One region of the Mammaliicoccus sciuri genome, then DNA from elsewhere that is predicted to be linked to it. Evidence: riboswitches for the same ligand, from Rfam matches in the RefSeq annotation. Region 1 holds a riboswitch; each other region holds the start of a gene.

Region 1 (8,327 bases):
CTTTTATGATTGCAGCAGCGATTACTAGAGGGAACGTCAATGTTATTGGTGCAATTAGAAAACATATGACTAGCCTAATTTCTAAATTAGAAGAAGCTGGTGTTCAAATTACTGATATCGAAGATGGATTAAATATTCAAGTACCTGGTGAAATTAAAGCAATTGATGTTAAAACAATGCCACATCCAGGATTCCCTACAGATATGCAATCTCAAATAATGGCTTTATTATTAACAGCTAATGGAACTAGTAAAGTAACTGAAACAGTATTTGAAAACAGATTTATGCATGTAGAAGAATTTAAACGTATGAATGCAGATATTTTCATTAACGGTAGAAGTGCAATGATTACAGGTAACAGTAAATTACAAGGTGCAGATGTAAAAGCTACAGATTTAAGAGCGGGTGCATCATTGATTCTTGCTGGACTTGTGTCTGATGGATATACAAACGTTACAGAACTTAAACATTTAGATAGAGGTTATGTTGATTTTCATGGTAAACTTAAAGCATTAGGTGCAGATGTTGAACGCATCAATGATAATGGCAAGTTAAACGATAAAGCGAGGGTTTAGTATGGCTGAAACACAATCATCAAGATCTGACGATAAAAAAAGAAAGTCAACTTATCAATCTGTTAAAGAGAAACTTCAAAGAAATAGAGTAGAAACAATTCAAGGAGTGGAAGTGGAGCATCGTGTCATTCCATTATGGATTAAATTACTTATATTATTAGTATTAATGATTTTATTATTTATTGTTGGAACTATGATTGGATACGGTATACTTCATAATCCATTTGGGGTGTTTAATCCCGAAACTTGGCAACACATCTTTGATTTAACTGGAAGGAGCTCATAATGGAAACTATTTATGACTTTAACGAAATTAAAAAAATTATACCTCACCGTTACCCATTTTTATTATTAGATAGAATAGTAGAATTAGAAGACGGAAAACGTTGTGTAGGTATTAAACAAGTAGCAGGTAACGAACCATTTTTCCAAGGACATTTTCCTGATTATGCAGTAATGCCAGGCGTATTAATCGTAGAAGCATTAGCACAAACAGGTGCAGTTGCAATGTTACGCTTAGAAGAAAACCAAGGAAAACTAGCAATGTTTGCAGGAATTGATAAATGTCGATTCAAAAAACAAGTTACACCAGGTGACACTCTAAGACTTGAAGTAGAAATAAACAAAATAAAAGGTCCAATAGGAAAAGGAACAGCAAAAGCAACAGTAGATGGAGAAGTTGCATGTAGTTGTGAAATTAGCTTTGCTATTGTAGATCAATAAATAGAAAAGAGAAAACAGTCGCCTGTTTTCTCTTTTTTTCTGCTTGAATATGATTTGATTTTCTTAGGGACAGAATTCCGAGAAATGTCTCTAAGTTAGCACGTTCTAACTACCAGAATTCAGAATAATGGAAGTTACAGCGTTCTAACTACCACAATTCAGAATAATGGAAGTTACAGCGTTCTAACTACCAGAATTCAGAATAATGGAAGTTACAGCGTTCTAACTACCAGAATTCAGAATAATGGAAGTTACAGCGTTCTAACTACCACAATTCGGAATAATGGAAGTTACAGCGTTCTAATTACCAGAATTCAGAATAATGATCGTTAAACACCCAAATATATATCTAATAAAACATACTAAGATTAGTAGCGAAGTAATCTACGACGGTAGATGAGCTTCGCTACTTTTTTATATTCTTTATCTTACCGTTGGTAGTTATTTTAAGAATATGAAATAGTAGAAGAGAGAAGTACTCCGAATAGATTTTAGGGTCAAAGAATCCGTAATAAAAACTGGAGAACTTCACTCTCCTTATGAATTCGATTTTAGTATGTTGGGTCCACTGAGATCGTGTACAGGAAAATGAACTAAGTAAGGTTCAGTGAAGTTAAAACTTCTTAAATTAGAAGATTAGGAGTGGTTTTTATCGAATATTTTGGAATAGATGTTGGAAAAGGAAAGAGTTTTATTGCACATTATTCAAACAATGAATTTGTTAAAGAATTTGAAATTACCCATGATAATAATGGTTTTGATTCACTAAAGAAATATATAAAGAATTTCTCAGGAGTATATTTCTTGTTTGAAGCTACTGGTATATATTCAAAAGTATTGGAGAAATTTTGTACCGTTAATAAGATTTCGTTTTGTGTAATTAACCCTCTAGAGGCAAAATTACTAACTAATTCTTTAAGAAACTGGAAAACAGATAAATCTGATGCACATAAACTTGCTGTTTTAGCTAAAAATATAAACAAAAAACCTTCTAGAAATTTATTGGAAGAAAAGTATGTAAAAATTAGAGAGCTGACAAGATACTATGAAGAAATTAACAATCAACAAAATTACTTAAAAAACCAATTGATTCAGTTACTAGATATGACTTTTCCAGAATTACAAAACCTATTTAAGGACAGATATTCAAAATTGGCTTTACAAGTAGCTAGTAAGTTCCCACATCCGGACTTTGTTGATTCTAATGATATAGAAGAACTAAAAAAGATAATTAATAGTTGTACAGAAAAAAATCTATCAGAGAAAAAGAAAGCACAATATGCAAATAAACTCGTAGAGTTCTCTATGGTCAGTTATCCTTCTGTTTCTAAAGATTCATTTTTAACAGATAAATTAGTTTATGTGATTGAAGATTTATTAAGCCTAATGAAACGGCATGCTTCTATAAAACAAAGATTATTAATGTTAGCTGAAGAATTTGAAGAATTTAAAATAATTAAATCTATTCTTGGCATTGGTGATTTAACTGCCATAATGATTATTGGCGAATTAGGTGATATCAAATCCTTTGATTCTCATAAGCAATTGAATGCATATGTAGGTATTGATATAAAAAGATATCAGTCTGGTAAAACGCATTTTAAAGATAAAATAAACAAACGTGGAAACAAACATGCTAGATCATTATTTTACTTAATCATTAAAAATTTTCTGTTGGGTCAAAGGTTATTTAAAAATCATATTATCGACTATTATTACAAATTAAAAAAGCAGCCTAATGGCAAAGGCCACAAGACTGCATCAGTAGCTTGCATTAACAAACTACTTAAAACCATTCATTATCTCGTAATAAATAATAAAGAATATGATTATCACTTGTCTCCACACGGATAATATATTCATCTAAATCATAACATATTGAAAAAATTATTAAATAATAAAGGCTTATTTAGTGATGCCAATTTTAAATATTTTTTACTACGTAGTAGTTGACAAATCGTAGGAAAAAACTAGGACCGTTAGCTGTCCTAGTTTTTTCTTTATATATTGCTTTTTTCGTCTTTTAATTTTGGTTTAGATTGCATCAATCTATTAAATGATGTTTTAAGCTCATCTCCTGATAAGCCTTCATCTATGAGCTGCTCTAATAATCGTTCTGCATATACTTGTCGTAATGTATAGATATGACATTCAAATACGACGGATATTTTATCGTCTAGTTGTTCTATGTATTTGATGGTTGCATCAAATAATGCTGGGTCGTTTGAAGGTCTAGTTATTACGACACGTGTATCAAGTAAGGTTTGGTTATCGTGATATTCTTTCATTTGTTCATAATGGATATCTGAAATTAAAATCTCTAGTAGCCATCCTGTACCACTATTTTCTTTATTTATAATGATACCATCTAATAATTCATATTCTGTAATCTGTTCATCATCTACAATTTGAAAGCGTACGGCTTTAAATGTTTTCATAAACATCCCCCTTATCGTTAAATCTACGAATGTTTAACTTTATTATCTATTATAAAGCACTTTTGGATGAAATAACAATAATCATAAAATAAAGTGAAGAATAAGTGTTTATTTTATGATTTATCGGACTTTGACTGAAAAAAATTGACTCATTATATTATAAGTATAAGGAGGTGAGAATATGTTAAATAAATCTGTATTAGTTGGACGTTTAACTAAGGACCCTGCATATTATAAGAAAGGCGAAATTATCATTTCTACATTTTGTTTAGCTGTTGAACGCGGATATAAGACTAAAGATGGCACGATTGCTGTTGATTTTATTGTATGTAAAGCATTTGGTAAACTTGCACATAATATTCATGAATATACTAAGAAGGGACAGCTTGTTGCATTAACGGGGCAAATTCAATCAAGAGCATATGTTAAAGATGATAAGAAACACTATATAACAGAAATTATATGTGAAACGATTAAATTCTTAAATATGCCTGCATCAAGTAAATCAACGATCCCTCAAACGAAAGAGGAAATGAGTGAATTAATTAGTGAAAGTGCTGAAAGTTATGCTAGTGACCTTTCATCTAAAGTAGCAAAAGAAAAATTACGAGCTGAAGCATTAGCTAAAGAAAATGGTGAAAATAACTTAGATGAAAAGTTATATAGCGAATATCATAATGTCGTTGACGTTATTAAAGAAACTGAACAACAAACTCCTGATGCTGATGCATCAAAAGTAACAACCTCGTAGCATTAAACTTCAATAAAAACTGTTTATAGAAATACTTCCGAAAATAAATATTCTTGATTCTAAATTCCGAGACTTGCTGTCTTGCTGTAGGGCAGCAAGTATACATAATTAAAAGTAATTGTTTAAAAAATTACATGAATATGACAAATTGTCTGATAATTAATTTTGTTCAATCTTTATAAATCCCTTTGTTTAGCTATTTTAATCATTAATATTCAGAATATTGTCTGAAAATCAACGTAATCTAACTGTAATATTAGCTCTAATTTTTTCATATAGCTGTAACCTATGACATAAAAATTAGTGGTATAGTTTAAACAGTAAAAATCATATAAAAAGTGAAAACCTTACAGGAGGAAACATTCAATCATGAAAAAATTATTAGCAGTTTCAACTGCGGCAGTTGCAGTTACTACAGGGGTAACAGCTACAGCCGATGCAGCAACACATACAGTAAAATCTGGTGATACTTTAGGTAGTATTTCACAACAATACGGTACTTCAGTAAGTGCTATTAAAGCAGAAAATGGTTTAAAATCTAACTTAATCTTCCCTAACCAAGTAATCAAGGTTAACGAGAAAAGTTCAGAATCAACTACAGAATACACTGTAGTAGCAGGAGATACTTTAGGTGAAATCGCAGCTAAATACGATGTAACTGTATCTCAATTAAAAGCATGGAACAACTTATCTTCAGATCTAATCATTGTTGGACAAACTTTATCATTACAAGCACCAGCTCAATCAGCTGAGCCAGCCAAAGCGCCTGTAGCACAACAAGCGCCAGTTCAACAAACTCAAGAACAAGTTGCAGCTCCAGCTCAACAACAAAGCTACCAAGCGCCTGTTCAATCTTACCAAGCGCCAGCACAACAAACATATAAAGCACCAGCTCAACAATCATACCAAGCGCCAGCTCAAAAAGTTAGAACTACTCAAACTTCAACAGCTAGCACTGGTGGATCTACTAAAGCTCAATTCTTAGCTGCTGGTGGTTCAGAAGCTATGTGGAATGCAATTGTATTACCAGAATCAAGTGGTAATCCAAATGCAGTTAACCCAGCTGGATACCGTGGTCTTGGCCAAACTAAAGAATCTTGGGGTACTGGTTCAGTAGCTACACAAACTAAAGGTATGTTAAACTACGCTAAAAGCCGTTACGGTTCAGAATCAGCTGCTATTGCTTTCCGTCAAGCTAACGGATGGTGGTAAGCCACACACTTTAATCTAAAGTGGCTATAAATTAATTTATCCAATCGCCTAGGAAATATCCTAGGCGATTTTTTAATTTGACCACAATACGTCTATTTGATAATCTTAAATAAACTGAATATATGAGTGACTGCTAGGGGCGCCAATTGGCTGAGATGATTTAATTCAGTCCCTTAACACCTGATTTGGATAATGCCAACGTAGGAAAGTGGTCGATGAACGTTTTTACAACTATTAATTGACCTCTTTCTTATGAAAGAGGTCATTTTTTATGAAGTTATAGATAAAAGGATTATAAATATAAATTTGAGGTGGATTACAATGAAAAAACCGAATATAGCATTAACGATTGCTGGAACGGACCCAAGTGGTGGAGCGGGTATTATGGCAGATTTGAAGTCATTTCATGCGTCAGGCGTTTATGGAATGGCAGTTGCTACTAGTATCGTTTCTCAAAACAGTCTAGGTGTACAAGATGTTTACCATTTACCTGTTGAAGTTATTGAAAACCAATTAAAAAGTGTCTTTGATGACGAAGTACCACATGCTATCAAAACAGGTATGATTGCATCAGAAGAAATGATGCAATCGATTAAACCATTTATTGAACAATCTGGTAAGCCGTATGTAATTGACCCAGTCATGGTTGCTAAAAGTGGTGATGCGCTAATGGGTGATGAAGGGAAAGGGAAACTTAAAGAAATATTATTACCATTAGCTACAGTTGTTACACCAAATATTCCAGAAGCAGAAGATATTACTGGATTTAAAATTCAAACTGAAGAAGAAATTAAAAAAGCTGGTGCATTTTTCTTAAATGAAATTGGATCTAAAGGTGTCGTTATAAAAGGTGGGCATCTGGAAGGTGATGCAATCGACTATTTATTTACTGAAAATGGTGTGAAAAGTCGGAAAAGTGAAAGATTTAATACGAAACATACACATGGAACAGGTTGTACATTTAGTGCAGTGATAACAGCAGAATTAGCTAAAGGTCATACAATTGAAGAAGCGGTAGAAGTAGCTAAAAGATTTATTACTTTAGCTATTCAATATACACCTGAAATAGGCAAAGGTAGAGGTCCAGTAAACCACTTTGCATATCAAAAGATAGAGGGATTAGATTATGAGTAAATTAACAAATATTAGAGAAAATAGTCTATTAATCGTATGTTATACAAATGATGTTGTTAAAAACTTTACAGCTAATGGTTTAATTTCATTAGGTGCGAGTCCAGCAATGAGTGAAGAACCTGAAGAAGCAGAAGAATTCTCAAAAGCAGCAGGTGCTTTTCTTCTTAACATAGGCACGATTACGACTGATAAAGCTTATGATATGAAGCAATATGCTGAAATTATGCATCAAAGTGATGTTCCAGTAGTTCTAGATCCAGTTGCTGTTGGTGCATCACAATTAAGAAAGACTTTTTGTACGACATTATTAAATGATGAAGTAGTTGATGTTATAAGAGGCAATGCATCAGAAATATTAGCGCTTATAGAAGAAGATACGATTATGAAAGGTACAGATAGTGATGATACGCTTGATGCTGTTAAAATTGCGAAAAAAGCACATCAACAATTAAAGCTACCGATTATCATAACTGGTAAAGTCGATGTCATTGCATGTCATAATAAAATCATTGAATTGCACAATGGTAGTGAGATGTTAACGAAAGTAACTGGTGGAGGTTGTTTATTAGGTGGGGTAATTGCTGCATTCTTATCTCATGAAAAAAACATCACAATAGACGTATTAGAAGAAGCATTATCAACATATAATATTGCAAGTGAGTTGGCATATCAACAACCTGGAGCACATTTACCTGGTACATTCCAAATTTCGTTTATAGATCAACTGAATGTTATAACAGAAGAAATTGTTAAAGAGAAAAAGATTGTGAAAGAAGTGAACTAAATGTTTGATCCAAAAACGTTAAAAGTATATTTTATAGCAGGCAGTCAAGACATTACTGATGGTAATCTTATAAGAGTTGTTGAAGAAGCTTTAAAGGCAGGCATCACGATGTTTCAGTTTCGTGAAAAAGGTAAGACGAGTAAAAAAGGGGCAGAAAAAGAAGCCCTTGCGCAATCTTTATTTGAGCTTTGCAAGCAATATCAAGTTCCATTTATCGTTAATGATGATGTAGATTTAACAATTAAATTAAATGCTGATGGTATTCATGTTGGACAAGATGACCGAAACGTATCTGATTTTAAAGATAAGTTTAAAGACAAAATCATTGGCTTGAGTGTTGCAAATAAAATGGAATATGATCAATCTGATATATCCGAAGTGGATTATATTGGAACCGGACCTATACATTCTACAAATTCTAAAGCTGATGCAGGAGAAGAAGGTGGATATCAAATGATTGAGAACATGAGAAAAATCAATCAAAATATTCCTATCGTTGCAATCGGTGGCATTACTGAAGTTGATGTACAACCGCTTATTAAAGCTGGCGCAAATGGTGTAAGTGTTATTTCTGCTATAGCGAAAAGTCAAAATATTGAACAAACTGTGAAGGGCTTTCATAAACAGTATAAAAATATTTGATAAAATTAATATATTGATTTATGTTGTCGCTATTCTATGATAGAATGAGTTTTATGTGAGTATATCAA
Region 2 (8,327 bases), 550 kb from region 1:
TATGATTTATACAACTTATATATTAAACATAAAAATATTTTATTAAGTAACAATCATAAATTTGTTTTCGGAGATCAATACAAACATGGAATTATTAATAAAGGTGATTATACGTTAATTTATACTTCAGATACCAATGATAAATAATATGAAAATATTTAAAGGTTATTGAATAGAATTGCTATAATAGTATAAAAGCACAAATAATGGGGGATTAACTATGAATTTAAGTAAAGATATAGATAGAATTCTTGAGATGCATAAAACATATCCTAAACATGATGTTAGCTTTGTAAGTACAGGCAATCAGTACCAAAAGGCAATCGTAAGAGTTTTTAAGAATCCAAATAATATTAAAAGAAATATTTTAAAGTTAGCGCAAGAATTTCGAAAGAAAACTGGAAAGAGTGCTAATTGGGTAAAGCTTGATTTTGTTATAGAAGAAGAAGCGATAGATTTTGACTTATTAAAAGACAATTTAATTAATACAAGAAGAAACTATGTTGATTATGGAATAGCATTAGATGACAAATGGGAATATGCTTTTTTATCTGATGAAATTAATGCTAATGCTTTTGTTAGACCTTCAAAAGATAAAAAATCATTCATTTTATCTGAAAACAATATTAATAATTATTTGAAAAAGTATAAAGGTATTAAAGTACGTTATAGTCATCAACAATACGAAGGTGAACGTGTACGTAAATTTTATACAAAAGGTTATATTATAGAGGATAATGATGTGTTTGCTCTTGATGAGCGAGGTTATACAAAAGGTCTAAGAGAAATAGACAACTTAAGTAATGAAATCGATATGATGATTGAACATAGTACACATTATTTAAGTAACGAAATTGGAGAAGATGGCAAGTACCATTACGGGTATTTTCCACATTTCGATAAAAATATAGCATTTTACAATAACTTAAGACATTCATCATCAACATATGATGTGAACCCAAATATTTGAACTAAACAAATCAAAATATTGGGGTGCATTCTAATGAGGAAAAAATATGAATTTAAATTCAAACTAAAACTTGTAAAAGAATATTTAGAAGGACATCAAAGTTATAGAACAATTGCTTTAAAATATGGTATTTCAAGTTGGTCTGTCCTTCGGATTTGGGTCAATCAATATAAAGAGTTTGGAGAAGAAGGTTTAGAAATAAAAAGTAGAAATACTGTTTATACTAGCGAATTTAAATTATCTGTTTTAAAATTTAGACAAGAAAATATGTTGTCTTATCAAGATACTGCGAATCACTTTAGAATTATTAATCCTATTATCATTGCCAATTGGCAACATCAATTTGATGAAAAGTGTCGTCTTGATATAGATAATAAACAAAAGGGACGATCTCACACTATGACTAAAAAACGATCTGAATCAGATAATAAAAATTTACCTTTAAATGAAAATGAACGTGAAGAACTTGAAAGACTTAGAAATGAAAATGAGACGTTAAAGGCAGGTATAGCTTATCAAAAAAAGTTACAAGCCTTGACCGACATTTACGGAAGCAAAAATCAGAAATAGTAAAGGTCATTAAGGAACTAAATGAAACATATAATATACGATTAAGTATCTTATTTAAAGTCGCTCAAATAGCTAAATCTGTATACTATTATTGGATAAATAAATTTAGTAAAGCTGATAAAGATGAAACATTGATTCAAGTAATAAAAGAAATATGTGAAGAATCAAACCATACCTATGGTTATCGTCGTGTTACACAAGCACTAAGAAATAGAGGTCTTATCGTAAATCATAAAAAAGTACTAAGAATTATGAAAGAACATAATCTAACTTGTACAAAGTTCACACATAGAGGTCGTAAGTATCGTTCCTTTAAAGGTAAAGTTGGTAAAGTAGCTCAAAATATATTAAATCGTAGATTTAAAACAAGTCTCCCATTTCAAAAAGTCGTAACAGATATTACAGAGTTCAAATTAATGAATGGTCAGAAATTATATTTATCACCTTTTATGGACTTATATAGTTCAGAGATTATCAGCTTTAAAATCTCAAGTCGTCCTACATTAGATATAGTCATCAATCCATTAAAAGAAATGATAAAGCGTCGTCCAAACCTAGATCATCGTTTAACGATTCATTCAGATCAAGGCTGGCATTATCAACATTCACAATACACTAGATTATTAAAAGACCATAAAATATTTCAGAGTATGTCTAGAAAAGGTAATTGTCTAGATAATTCAGTTATGGAAAACTTTTTTGGGTTACTTAAACAAGAAATGTATTATGGCCAAGAATTTAAAGATTTTCAGGACCTTGAACAAGCTATTCATCGATATATCGATTTTTATAATAACGAAAGAATCAAATCAAAATTAAAAGGCTTATCTCCCAAAAATTACAGGAGACAAACCTTTGAAATAATATACTAATTAAGGTTTAGATTTTTGGGTTCAGTACAATATGCTTTAATAGAAGGCTTAACATATTTAAATGAAGATATCACAATTGCAGAAAAAGCTATAGATTATTTAATCAATCATTATTTATATGAAACTGATGGCTTAGGTCATATATTTGACGATACTAAAAATGTAAATGAAATTAAATTAGGTCAGAATGCAGCGTTTATATTCGCAATTTGTGAATATTTAAAACATAATCCAAATAAAAAAGAATATCTTGAAGCTGCATAAAAAGTGGCACGTGGTATTGAAACAATGATAGGCGAAGATGCTAAAACAGTACATGTTATTAACTACCCTGAATTAACTGTAAAGGAACAATATAGAATTATATATTACGACGGAGAAGCGGCATTAGCTTTATTAAGGTTATACCAAATAGATCATAATGAAAAATGGTTAAATATCGTTAAAAATTTATTTGAACGTTTTATTCAAAAAGATTATTGGAAGTACCACGATCATTGGTTAGGTTATTGTACAAATGAACTTGTACAAATCGATCCACAAGAAAAATATTTTAAATTCGGTATACAGAATGTGTCTAGCTATTTAGATTATATGTACCAAAGAGAAACCACTTTCCCAACATTTTTAGAAATGTTAATGGCTACATATCACTTAGTTGAATATGCTAAAGAATCAGGTTATGAATCTTTAGTTGAACAGCATCTAGATGAAAAGAAATTTATAGATACCATTCATAAACGTGCAAATTATCAAAGAACAGGATTTTTCTATCCAGAAGTTGCGATGTATTTTAAGAATCCTTCGAGGATACTTCATTCATTCTTTATTAAACACCATGGCTATAGAGTAAGAATTGATGACATTGAACATTACTTATCTGGATATGTACAATATCAGAAAGTTTTTAAAGGATAAATATCACAACACTATCTCTAATCATCATATTGATATCACATTTTGAATGTTATAAAATATTGTAAAAATGACAATTTTTGTATAAAGGAATGGTTAGGGATATGGTGATTTCAGCTGATGGTATTATTGCTAAGATGAAAAATCAAAAGATTAACTATGATAAGGTTATGCGTAAAATGATTTCTGAATGGGAACGTTCCGAAACAAGACCTTCTATTTTAATTCATAGTTGTTGTGCGCCTTGTAGTACTTATACGTTAGAGTTATTAACACAATATGCGGATGTTGCGATTTATTTTGCGAATCCAAATATTCATCCGAAAAGTGAATATGAGCGTAGGGCGAAAGTTCAAGAAACGTTTGTTGAACAGTTTAACGAGCGTACAAATTCTAATGTTAAATATATTGAAGCAGCCTATGAACCACATAAATTTATGAAAATGGTTAAAAGCAAGGATTTAGCTGATGAAAATGAAGGTGGGCTAAGATGTACGGCTTGTTTCGAAATGCGTTTAGAACTCGTGGCAGAAGCGGCAGCTAATCTTGGATATGATTATTTCGCGAGTGCTTTAACGTTGTCACCTAAGAAAAATGCACAATTGATTAACGAACTTGGTATGGATGTTCAAGATTTATATCATGTTTATTATTTACCGAGTGATTTTAAGAAGAATAAGGGGTATGAAAGATCGATTAAAATGTGCAATGAGTATGAAATTTTTAGACAATGCTATTGTGGTTGTGTGTTTGCAGCTATGAAACAAGGTATAGATTTTAAAGAAGTGAATAAACAGGCTAAAGCTTATTTAGAATCATGTAATAAAAGTTGCATGTAATTTTATTTGCAATCCTAAGGTAAAACAGATATGTTGTAAGAGTATATAAGTTAAATAATTTTAAACCACTGGAAGTGCCTTTATAAAGGCTGAGATTAAAGTGATACCTTTAAAATTCCTTGAACCTGATCCAGCTTATACTGGCGTAGGAAAGTGGCGTATTGATTTTAAGGTACTCATGACGCTATTTTCTTAATGAAAATAGCGTTTTTTTAATTATAAGGAGGATTTATAAATGAAATTTACAGATAGAGTATTCAATAGAGTTGAACCGATTTGGCAATCTTATATGGAACATCCTTTTATTATAGGATTAGGTGATGGCACGTTAGATCAAGAAAAATTTAAACATTGGTTGAAACAAGATTATATATATTTAATAGAATATGCGAGACTATTTTCAATCGGTGCAGCTAAATCAACAGACTTAAAAATGATGGCGACTTATGCTGATTTAGCGAATGGCACATTAAATACTGAAATGTCATTACATCGAGGCTATGCTAAGCAATTTGGTATATCAGAAGCGGAATTAGAAGAGACAGAACCAGCTCAAACGACTGTTGGTTATACGAGTTATATGTTGAATATGGCACAACAAGGTGGTATAGAGAATGTTATTGCGGCTATTTTGACATGTACTTGGAGTTATAATTATATAGGTTTAAAATTAGCTAAAATTAAAGGAGCATCGGACCATCCTTTATATGGAGAATGGATCAATATGTATGCTTCAGATGAATTTAGTCAGTACAAAGAAGATTGTATTCAGTTGATGGATCAAGTTGCAGAAGGTAAGACAGAAGCGGAATTACAACGCTTGGAAGACATTATTGTTAAAACAAGCTACTATGAATATATGTTCTGGGATATGGCTGAACATTTAGAAACATGGCCAGTACCGGTTAAATAAAAAAAGGACAGAAGCATGCACGACGCTTCTGTCTTTTTTAATACTATAATTTGCCTTCGTAGGCTTTTATTAAAGTTTCTACATCGAATTTCTTCATTTTAAGGAATGCTTTTGTAACGTTACTCATTTGTTCTGGTGTGCCTTCTTCTGCCATTTGATCCATGATTTTTGGGACAATTTGCCAAGAGACACCGAATTGATCTTTAACCCATCCGCATTGTTCGGCTTCTGGTACAGCAGATAATTTATCCCAATAATAATCAATTTCTTGTTGGTCTTCTAAAAATAGCATTAATGAAATACCTTCATTTAAGTTGAATTCATGTTTATGTTCACTATCAAGAGCGACAAAATATTGATCTTCTAATTTAAATTCTGCGTGTGCAAGTGTATCTGGCTTATCTGGCTCCATGCCTTCTGGGGAATAAAATTTACTTATATCACCACTATTTTTAAATACGCTTGTATAGTAGTTTATCGCTTCTTCAGCTCTACCAACATTATCATTAATGAACATAAATGATGGTCTAATACGATTATCAAATGGTTGATCGGTGATGAGCAGTTGCCATGAAACGCCAAACTGATCTTCCAACCAGCCGTATTTTTCACTAAAGTCATAAGCACCAAGTTCCATCATAATTTTCCCGTTATGTGCGAGTGCAGTCCAAACTTTGTCGATTAATGCTGCTTCAGATTGATTGAAAAGTACTGTAAATGATATGGAAGGATTTTTTGTGAAATAAGGACCAGCATTGATTGCCATAAATTTATAACCAAAAATATTAAAAGTGAGTTGTTTTGCATCTCCGGATTGTGAATCTGTAAACGTTACATCTGAAATGATTTCTGATTCTGGAAAAGTTTGCATATAATAATCGACGGCTTCTTGAGCTTCGTTATCGAACCATAAATGCGGAACAATTCTTTGATTATTCATTTCTTCATCTCCTCAATCCTTTTTACTTATTATACACATCGTTATAAATATAAACATTTAGTTCATTTGTAAATATAAAAATAATTTTAGACAATAGGACTTTAGGACTACCTAAATATCATTTAGTAATTTACTTAAAAGTGCTATCATGGTAATTATAAATAAAAACTAGGAGTGTGACTATGAAGCTAACAAGAAAAGGTAAAGTAACAATTATTATTGCAGCTATCACCTTATAAGCTCGTTAGTGTTCCGTGTGATATGGCAGTAAATATTCCTGGATATAGTAGTCATGATAAAGTCGCACATGCATATGCATACGGTGGATCTAAAACAGCAAATTTTCAAAACGTATAAAATTAATTTAAAAAGCTAACATATGAATGTTTCAATATACTTAATATGAAATGGGGTTATTTTAGTGACTTTAATTAATGAAGTGAAGATTGAACAAAATATGAATCACCTTATTCAAAATCACGGTATTCAACTATTAAATTATATGAGTGATTGTGAAAGAGAAGAAAAAGCATTACTTTCAGCGTTTGAGAAAGTGGATAGTCATATTATTAAAGCATCTCTAGAATTGTTGAAGCAAAATAATCTTATCAGTGTTAGAACTGAAGAGATTATGCCGCCCAACATCTATTATCATCTTACGAAAGATGGCGAGTTGATTTTGCAGATGATTTATAAGTTTGAATCATTAAACTTTGATTAGGGTATATGAAAATAAATAGCTGTTGTTTTGAACTTTGATTAATTTTTAATACAATAACACATAGGAGGGATCGTCATGAATAAAGATTGGCAATCACAATTACCTATAGATGATATTAAAGAGCTCATACCAGTAAGTGGTGGAGATGTAAATGAAGCATATAGAATTGAAAGACAGAGTGGAACGGATTTTCTACTTGTTCAACATAATAGAAGCGAAGATTTTTACGCTGCCGAAATTGCTGGTTTAGAAGCATTTGAAGAAGCGGGTGTTACGGCACCTGTTGTTAAAGGTTACGGTCAAATTAATGGAGATGCGTATTTAATACTGAGTTATCTTGAAGAAGGTCGCCGAGGTAGTCAAAGTGAACTCGGCAAACTGGTAGCGAAATTGCATAGTCATTATCAACAAGATGGTAAATTTGGATTTCATTTACCTTATCATGGTAGTGCTATTACATTCGAAAATGGTTGGAAAGATACATGGATTAATATTTTTGTCGAGCAACGTTTAGATCAATTGAGAGACGAAATTGTAAGACGAGGACTTTGGTCAAAGGACGAACTTCAACAATTTGAACAAGTACGTACAGTTATTATAGAAGCTTTAACAGAACATAAAAGTAAACCGTCCTTACTACATGGAGACTTGTGGGCAGGTAATTATATGTTCTTATCAAACGGGGAACCAGCATTATTCGACCCCTCTCCATTATATGGAGATCGTGAATTTGATTTAGGAGCAACAAGAGTCTTTGGTGGTTTCACGGAAGACTTTTATAAAGCTTATGATGAAGCATTACCATTAAGTAAAGGTGCAAATGAAAGAATTAAATTTTATGAATTATACTTATTGATGGTTCACTTAGTGAAGTTTGGGTCAATGTATGCAGGTAGTGTTCAGAGAACAATGGATGACATATTAAATGATAGGTAAAAAGGATTGGGATAAAAATTTATCCCAATCCTTTATTTATTGTGTTGATATTGTATAGTTGCTGTTAAATGAACATCATCTTCACCTATATTACGATAAGTATGTGTGACGTCAGATTCGAAACGTATAGCATCATCTTGACGTACTGTGTGTTTAATGCCATTGATATCGACTTCAAGTGTGCCTCTATGAACGATAATGTATTCCTCAGATCCATTGTGATGTCCTTCTGATTTCATTTCAGCTCCACTTTGTAAAATCATATTAAACATCTCAAAATTTTTATCAATATTAAATGGAAAATATGGGTATATTGTGACGGATTGATTATCATTATATATAGGTGTAATGTCTGATTTAGACACGCAATTAATGTTATCTTCTTTATTAGAAATTAAGTCAGATATAGGTAAATGTAAGCCATTTGCTATTTTCCATAAAGTTGTAATGGTAGGATTAGATTGTCCATTCTCAATTTGATTGAGCATTGTTTTGCTTACGCCTGTCAATTTAGATACTGTGCTTAGGCTTAATTGTTGCGATGTTCGGTACTGTGACAAATTATGCGCAACAATTGTATGGATATCTTTCATAAATATAAACACTCCTATTTACTTTATAACGAACGCATTGTACAATATAATGTGTTCT
Region 3 (8,327 bases), 670 kb from region 1:
TAATGTCTAAAAAAACATATTAAATAAAATCATAATACAAATGAAAATGGTTTTCAATAAAATAAACTGAATTTACTAAAAGTTCAAATATATATAATAATAAAATTTATTGTATTTTAATGTAGTGAGTATAAGTGGTTGGTAGTAATTGGAAGACGTGATATAATTCAATTACGAGCATATACAAATATAATGAAACCATTATATTTACTAGTGTGAATGAATCTTGGATAAATGAATTTTTGTCCAAGATTCTTCTTTTTATATAAACGAAGAGTCGTAGAAAAGAGGTTCATGAAGTCATAGTGTATATTTTATAAATTGAGTAACGGGGGAAAGAGAATATTGTCTGTGATGTGAGTTAAATCCCTAATAAACTCACGAGATCCACAAAAACCTAACGCTCTCGCACATCCCAGCCCCTAACATGATTCAAAGTCTGCATCATTCTCTCATATATAGCACACGATTATTTGCAATATTAAAAAGACGCCCCCAACATTTTTCTAAGAATGTTATGATATTACTATCAAAAACTTATCTTATACATCGTGGGGGTGTCTTTTTGTCTGAAATGCTCAATATTTTACTAACGGTTATTGTACCGATTTTTCTAATGACGGCGTTAGGTTATGTGCTTCAAAAGCGTGTGAAACTTGATTTACGTACGCTCGCAAAATTAAATATCAATGTGTTTGTGCCTGGATTTATTTTTGCGAAGTTTTACAAAGCTGAGTTAGCGGTCAATTTATTATTATTAATCATCGTATTCTTCGTTATATACATAATTGCTTTATATATCGTCGCTTTTGCTATCGCCAAAATGCAAACTTTAGATAAAGGTAAAGAGACGACTTTAACAAACAGTGTACTCTTCTTTAACTCTGGTAACTACGGTGCGCCGTTAAATGATATTGTATTTAAAAGTGATCCACTCGCTATGTCTGCACAAGTTATTGTATTAACACTGCAAAATGTCTTCACATTTACATATGGTGTCTTCGCAATTCAATCCGTTCAATTAGCTAAACTTAAAGCATTACTCAATTACTTTAAGATGCCCATTATTTATGCACTCGTTCTTGCAATTATTTTAAACTATAATCATATTCCAATTCCTGAGTTCATGTGGACGACTGTCAGTTATTTGTCTGATGCTATGATTGCGATTGCTTTAATTCTTCTCGGTGCGCAAATTGCCAATATTAAACTTAATTTTAAATGGTCATCTTCTTATATTTATATCTTTATAAGATTAGTTGTTGGACCAGTTATCGCATTAGTCATTATAAAATGCATGGGGTTAGAGGGTATTATCGCACAAACATTATTTATTGCTTCAGCGATGCCAACTTCCGTGAACAGTTCAGTTATTGCTCAAGAATATGATAACTACCCAGCTTTAGCTGCAGAATTAGTCTTCATGTCTACGTTATTTAGTTCTATTTCTGTTGTTGCTGTCATTTATTTATCTTATTTAATTTTTTAATGTACATTTAAAAGTTCTTTAAATGTCTGACTTGAATAAGCTTCTCTATACAGTCCGCGTCGTTGTAATTCTGGAACGATGTATGTTACAAAATCTTCAAGACTATAAGGTAAAGTAGGTGGCATTAAATTAAAGCCATCAGCAACACCAGTCTTAAACCAAAGCTCCATTTCATCTACTATTTCTTCAGGTGTACCTATTAATGTGAGATGCCCACCACCTGCATTGAGATAACCTAATAATTCTCTCACTGTAGGGTCGGTATCTTCTATAATTTCTAAAATCGTTTCATATCTGCCTACTGGACCATCGAACGCTTCTACAGGTGGAAGTTCTGGGACAGGTTCATCCAGTGCCCATTTTGAACAATCTTGTCTAACAAACGTACTTAATTGTTTGATGGCATTTTCAATTGGTAAAGCTTTATCTAATTTTTCCTTTTTGAGCAGTGCTTCTTCACGTGTTTCGCCAACATAAGTGACTAATCCTGGGAAGACTTTAATATATTTCTCGGGTGTATCACTTGCGCTGATAGCCGTATTTAATTTATTTCTATAAGCTTTCGCTTGTTTCAAATTCCATGAAACTGAATAAACCGCATCTGCATGTTTGACGGCTAATGCAATACCTTGTTTGGATGCACCAGCTTGCATAGCGACAGGTTTGCCTTGTGGGCTACTTGGTGTCGATAACGGTCCATTTACTTGGAAATAATCGCCAGAATGATGAAAAGCATGCACATGCTCATGATTAATCACTTTATTGTTATGACGGTCATGAACAAAGTCTTCTTTATGCCAAGATGTAAATAGTTTGTCCATCAACTCAGCAAATTCTGATGTGAACCCAAATATTTGAACTAAACAAATCAAAATATTGGGGTGCATTCTAATGAGGAAAAAATATGAATTTAAATTCAAACTAAAACTTGTAAAAGAATATTTAGAAGGACATCAAAGTTATAGAACAATTGCTTTAAAATATGGTATTTCAAGTTGGTCTGTCCTTCGGATTTGGGTCAATCAATATAAAGAGTTTGGAGAAGAAGGTTTAGAAATAAAAAGTAGAAATACTGTTTATACTAGCGAATTTAAATTATCTGTTTTAAAATTTAGACAAGAAAATATGTTGTCTTATCAAGATACTGCGAATCACTTTAGAATTATTAATCCTATTATCATTGCCAATTGGCAACATCAATTTGATGAAAAGTGTCGTCTTGATATAGATAATAAACAAAAGGGACGATCTCACACTATGACTAAAAAACGATCTAAATCAGATAATAAAAATTTACCTTTAAATGAAAATGAACGTGAAGAACTTGAAAGACTTAGAAATGAAAATGAGACGTTAAAGGCAGGTATAGCTTATCAAAAAAAGTTACAAGCCTTGACCGACATTTACGGAAGCAAAAATCAGAAATAGTAAAGGTCATTAAGGAACTAAATGAAACATATAATATACGATTAAGTATCTTATTTAAAGTCGCTCAAATAGCTAAATCTGTATACTATTATTGGATAAATAAATTTAGTAAAGCTGATAAAGATGAAACATTGATTCAAGTAATAAAAGAAATATGTGAAGAATCAAACCATACCTATGGTTATCGTCGTGTTACACAAGCACTAAGAAATAGAGGTCTTATCGTAAATCATAAAAAAGTACTAAGAATTATGAAAGAACATAATCTAACTTGTACAAAGTTCACACATAGAGGTCGTAAGTATCGTTCCTTTAAAGGTAAAGTTGGTAAAGTAGCTCAAAATATATTAAATCGTAGATTTAAAACAAGTCTCCCATTTCAAAAAGTCGTAACAGATATTACAGAGTTCAAATTAATGAATGGTCAGAAATTATATTTATCACCTTTTATGGACTTATATAGTTCAGAGATTATCAGCTTTAAAATCTCAAGTCGTCCTACATTAGATATAGTCATCAATCCATTAAAAGAAATGATAAAGCGTCGTCCAAACCTAGATCATCGTTTAACGATTCATTCAGATCAAGGCTGGCATTATCAATATTCACAATACACTAGATTATTAAAAGACCATAAAATATTTCAGAGTATGTCTAGAAAAGGTAATTGTCTAGATAATTCAGTTATGGAAAACTTTTTTGGGTTACTTAAACAAGAAATGTATTATGGCCAAGAATTTAAAGATTTTCAGGACCTTGAACAAGCTATTCATCGATATATCGATTTTTATAATAACGAAAGAATCAAATCAAAATTAAAAGGCTTATCTCCCAAAAATTACAGGAGACAAACCTTTGAAATAATATACTAATTAAGGTTTAGATTTTTGGGTTCAGTACATTCTTGAGCTTTATGATATCTATCATCATGCTGAGGTAAAGTTTTCATACTATGATTTTGAGCTTCTATATCTGTCATAGATGTTACTAAGTTCCAACCAACACGACCATTCGTCGCATGATCGAGCGTTAAAATTTGCCTAGCCGCAGTATAAGGGTTTGAAAATGAACTTGAAATTGTTGAAACTAAACCAATATGTTGTGTAACTTGTGATATAGCAGTCAAGTTCACAATTGGATCTAACCAGAATGCTGGTAATTCACTATCTGACTTTGCAGGGAATGACTGATTATCTGCAAAGAACACGGCATCTAATAAACCTCTTTCTGATAGTTGTGCTAATGATTGATAATAAGAGATATCACCAATTTGTTCGATAGAGGAGTCTTCCATAAGCCATGCTGCTTGATGATGGCCACATCCATATAATAAGACACCAATATTGAGTTGATCACTTCTTAAATTACGCATTTCTATTCTCCTTATCTCTCTTTTGGAATTCTAGTTCATTGTTAAGCCGCCATCTACAGTATAATTTTGACCAGTTATACCATTTGCTTTATCAGAAGCAAGGAAGCTCACCATATTTGCGACATCTTGTGGTGAAGTGACTTTTTTAAGAGGTGTTGATTGAGCAATTAAGTCAAATACTTCAGGTGTTGTTACAGAGCTGGCATCGGTTGTTTTGAGTAGGCCACCAGAAACGACATTGGCTGTAATGCCGTATTGACCTAATTCAGCAGCGATATTACGCGTGAAACCAATTAAGCCAGCTTTCGCAGTTGTATATTCGTGATAAGGTACGACAGGATTTTGGAATAAGTTCGTACCGGTGCTAATGACAGCACCTTGTTTTCTTTCAATGAATTGTGGTGCAACACTTTGCACGATATTAAATGCTGCTTTTAATGTGCCATCAATTTGTTGTTGATAGTCTTCCCATGCAAGATCGACGAATGCTTTTTGTTTTACTGGGTCAAATTTAAAGTTAACTAAAGCATTGTTGACGACGACATCAATTTTTCCAAAATGTTTCGTGCCTTCATCAATTAACTGATCAACTTCAGCGCGATTCGTCACATCCGCTTGAATAGCAATCGCTTGTTCTGTTCCGATTTCAGCAACTAACTGTTCTGCTAATGCTTTACTATTATGATAATTAATGATGACTTGATGTCCTTCAGATGCTAATGTACGTGCGATTGTTGCGCCTAATCCTCTACTACTACCTGTTACTAAAATTGTTTTTGTCATATGTAACACTCCCATATAGAATTTTAAATAAAAAAATACACAACCTTCTCGTAAGAAAGTTGTGTAAAAACAAAGATATTTATAAAAAGGGCATAGTCATCTCTATAAATTCATTTCACAAACACTTTCCTACGCTAGTACGATCTAGTTCAGGTTCAAAGGGTTCGAGTTCATACTCATCTCAGTTAAAAAAACACCCCTAGTGCATCTATTTAATTACTATCAATGTATAGTTTTTAATAATCGATGTCAAGTTTGTATAAATGTTCAGTTGCAAACGATAGGTAAAATCGGTTATGATATAAAACGTACTGATTACGATTTAAAAGGATTAAAGGTGATATGATGAAGTGGACGATAGTAGGTGGTGGCATCCACGCGATAACGATAGCATTAGAATTAAAAGTTAAAGGATTAAAAAATAAAGATTTAACAATTATTGACCCGCACGATGTGTTCTGTCATCAATTTGACCATCGAACAAAGAATATTAGTATGCCTTATTTAAGGTCTCCAATCGTACACCATGTTCACCCAAATCCTTTTCATTTAAAACAATATTTTAAGAAAATGGATTATGCAGGTGGCATTTATGGTAAGTATAAGAGACCGAAAAGAGATATGTTTATGGACCATACAGCAGAACAAGTTGAATATTACCGATTACATGAATGTCATGTTAAATATACTGCAATAGATATAAAGAAAGATCGAGATAATTGGTGTGTCGTATTGGAATCAGGGGAGATGATATATACAGAGAATGTCATCATCGCATCTGGTTGTAACCATAAGCCAAAGATTCCAAAAATGTATGAGCATGCACCAGATGTACAACATATTTTTGAAGATGCAAATATTCAATTTAAAGAAAGTTCTCATGTTGTAGGAAGCGGGATATCAGCTGCACATTTAGCATTAAAATTAATTTATCATGACGATGAAAAGCATGTGCATTTATGGACGAATAAGCCGCTAGAAATTCATGATTTTGATGCTGATCCAGGGTGGTTAGGACCTAAAAATATGGCAAGCTTTACAAAAGTGATAGATCCAGAAGAGAAGATGGATATTGTCTTAAAAGAACGTCATAAAGGTTCGATGCCACAAGAATTATTCATTAGATTAAAGAAATATGTGAAAAAAGGAAGACTAACAATACATCTCAATGAATTAGATCATATTAACAATCATCAAATCATAACAGTAGATGGGAAACATATAGATTATGACCATATATTATTGGCAACAGGATTTGATAATACTTTATTAACACAACCAATATTAAATCGTTTAATTCATGAATATGAAGCACCACTCAATAAATGTGGGTATCCTGAAATTAGTAAACATTTAGAATGGCTGCCGAATTTATTCGTATCAGGTGGATTAGCTGATTTAGAATTAGGACCTTTTGCTAGAAATATTATGGGTGGCAGAGAAGCGGCACGCAAGATAGGTGAAAAGTATCATGAAATAGAGCAATGCAGTTAGACTTATCAGATATAGAAAAGCCTGGAACATATGCGTTCCAGGCTTTTAAAATTAAATTTCCTTCAAAATGTTATAAATAGATTCTGTGCTTTCAGCGTTGATTAATTTTTCTCTTGTATCATCGTCCATAAGCGTACGTGACAGTCTTTGTAATAACTTCAAGTGTGTGTCGCTACTATCATTTGGTACAGTAATTAAGAAGATGATCTTAGGTTGTGTTTCATCTAAGCTTTCCCATTCCACACCGTGTTTGTTATTCAGTACAGCTACGACAGGCTGTTTGACAACATTTGATTTAGCATGCGGGATGGCTACATTCATGCCGATTGCTGTTGTTGATTCTGATTCGCGTTTCAATACAGCTTCTTTTAACACTTGTTCATCGTCTATAAAGTTGTGATGTTTTAAATTGTGAATCAGTTTATCGATTGCGTCATCTCGAGACATTTCAGCATCTTCTATTGTGATGACTTTTTCGTAAAAGACTTGTTCTGATTCTGTCTGAGTTTCATCATTTGAAGTGGATGTTTCTTTTTGATCGTTATCATCTTCATCTGATCCCATAAATGATGTTGTGATACCGCTATTAGATGATTCCATTTCAGGTGTTGCAACGGTTGCTTCTTTTTTCTTTAATAAAAGTGTAACAAGCATTGTAACAGTACTTCCGATGATGACAGCTATAAAGAACCATAGTATTTTATCGATACCACCAAGGACAGCTACAATTGGACCACCATGTGCAACTCTATCGCCAACGCTACCTATTGCTGCGATGGCTGCTGCAACCATTGCACCAATCATATTTGCAGGAATAATACGTAATGGGTCTTGTGCGGCGAATGGAATAGCACCTTCAGTAATACCGAATAAGCCCATTGTAAATGATGCTTTACCCATTTCAATTTCACCTTTATTAAATTTACGTCTATTGATAAAAGTAGCAAGACCTAAACCAATAGGTGGTGTACATACAGCTACTGCAACCATACCCATAACGGCATAGTTTCCTTCAGCAATTAAAGCTGATCCGAATAAGAAAGCAACTTTGTTTACTGGACCACCCATATCGAATGCAATCATAGCTCCGATAATAAGCGCTAAGATAATACTATTTGTACCTTGCATACCTTTTAACCATGTTGTTAAACCTTCAAAAATACTCGCAATCGGTGCGCCGATAACAAATATGAAAATAAGTCCTACAATAATTGAAGAAATAATAGGAATAATGATAATTGGCATAATCGGTGCCATCGCTTTAGGAATTTTAATGTTTTTAATCCATTTAGCAATATAACCTGCTAAGAAACCAGCGACAATACCACCTAAGAATCCTGCACCAGCTTCACTTCCGTAAAAGCTACCATCAGCAGCAATTGCGCCGCCAATCATACCTGGTACTAAACCTGGTTTATCAGCAATACTAACTGCAATGTAACCAGCTAGAATTGGAACCATAAAACTAAATGCTAAACTACCGATATTTTCAATAGATTTCCAGAATGAATCATCAGGAATTTTAAGACCTTCAGGTGTTGTATGCCCACCTAAAGTTAAAGCAATGGCCATTAATAAACCACCAACTACGATAAATGGCACCATGAATGAAACACCATTCATTAAATGTTGATAGACCATTTGTAGACCACTTTTTTGATCTTCGTCATCATGCGTTTGTTTATAGCCACCTTTTTCATGATGAATATGTGCATCTTGATCGATGATGCGTTGAATTAATAATTTAGGGTTGTGAATACC

Evidence for each region. Region 1 has a riboswitch for thiamine pyrophosphate ahead of thiD (bifunctional hydroxymethylpyrimidine kinase/phosphomethylpyrimidine kinase). Riboswitches for the same ligand answer to the same signal wherever they lie in the genome.
Region 2: linked by a shared signal. The riboswitch ahead of tenA (thiaminase II) and the one ahead of thiD (bifunctional hydroxymethylpyrimidine kinase/phosphomethylpyrimidine kinase) in region 1 are both predicted to bind thiamine pyrophosphate.
Region 3: linked by a shared signal. The riboswitch ahead of MUA60_RS01000 (3-oxoacyl-ACP reductase) and the one ahead of thiD (bifunctional hydroxymethylpyrimidine kinase/phosphomethylpyrimidine kinase) in region 1 are both predicted to bind thiamine pyrophosphate.

The regions. Positions count from the first base shown of each region.
Region 1 is NZ_CP094824.1:892,817-901,143, forward strand. Features, by position in the region: gene murA (UDP-N-acetylglucosamine 1-carboxyvinyltransferase) at 1-575, shown strand, start outside; gene MUA60_RS04525 (DNA-directed RNA polymerase subunit beta) at 577-861, shown strand; gene fabZ (3-hydroxyacyl-ACP dehydratase FabZ) at 861-1,298, shown strand; gene MUA60_RS04535 (IS110 family RNA-guided transposase) at 1,941-3,152, shown strand; gene MUA60_RS04540 (YwpF-like family protein) at 3,299-3,736, opposite strand; gene MUA60_RS04545 (single-stranded DNA-binding protein) at 3,918-4,487, shown strand; partial or broken gene MUA60_RS15535 (aggregation-promoting factor C-terminal-like domain-containing protein) at 5,427-5,699, shown strand; TPP riboswitch at 5,825-5,923, shown strand; gene thiD (bifunctional hydroxymethylpyrimidine kinase/phosphomethylpyrimidine kinase) at 6,021-6,833, shown strand; gene thiM (hydroxyethylthiazole kinase) at 6,826-7,617, shown strand; gene thiE (thiamine phosphate synthase) at 7,618-8,259, shown strand.
Region 2 is NZ_CP094824.1:338,879-347,205, forward strand. Features, by position in the region: gene MUA60_RS01535 (Mur ligase family protein) at 1-147, shown strand, start outside; gene MUA60_RS01540 (hypothetical protein) at 221-970, shown strand; gene MUA60_RS01545 (transposase) at 1,004-1,540, shown strand; gene MUA60_RS01550 (IS3 family transposase) at 1,549-2,412, shown strand; partial or broken gene MUA60_RS01555 (poly(glycerol-phosphate) alpha-glucosyltransferase) at 2,434-3,330, shown strand; gene MUA60_RS01560 (epoxyqueuosine reductase QueH) at 3,435-4,166, shown strand; TPP riboswitch at 4,227-4,335, shown strand; gene tenA (thiaminase II) at 4,402-5,079, shown strand; gene MUA60_RS01570 (VOC family protein) at 5,123-6,019, opposite strand; gene MUA60_RS01575 (hypothetical protein) at 6,441-6,740, shown strand; gene MUA60_RS01580 (fructosamine kinase family protein) at 6,816-7,676, shown strand; gene MUA60_RS01585 (helix-turn-helix domain-containing protein) at 7,709-8,269, opposite strand.
Region 3 is NZ_CP094824.1:219,612-227,938, forward strand. Features, by position in the region: gene MUA60_RS00975 (AEC family transporter) at 566-1,489, shown strand; partial or broken gene MUA60_RS00980 (LLM class flavin-dependent oxidoreductase) at 1,486-2,325, opposite strand; gene MUA60_RS00985 (transposase) at 2,381-2,917, shown strand; gene MUA60_RS00990 (IS3 family transposase) at 2,926-3,789, shown strand; partial or broken gene MUA60_RS00995 (LLM class flavin-dependent oxidoreductase) at 3,819-4,289, opposite strand; gene MUA60_RS01000 (3-oxoacyl-ACP reductase) at 4,320-5,072, opposite strand; TPP riboswitch at 5,182-5,283, opposite strand; gene MUA60_RS01005 (NAD(P)-binding domain-containing protein) at 5,418-6,566, shown strand; partial or broken gene MUA60_RS15485 (PTS sugar transporter subunit IIA) at 6,618-7,013, opposite strand; partial or broken gene MUA60_RS01010 (PTS fructose transporter subunit IIC) at 7,124-8,327, opposite strand, start outside.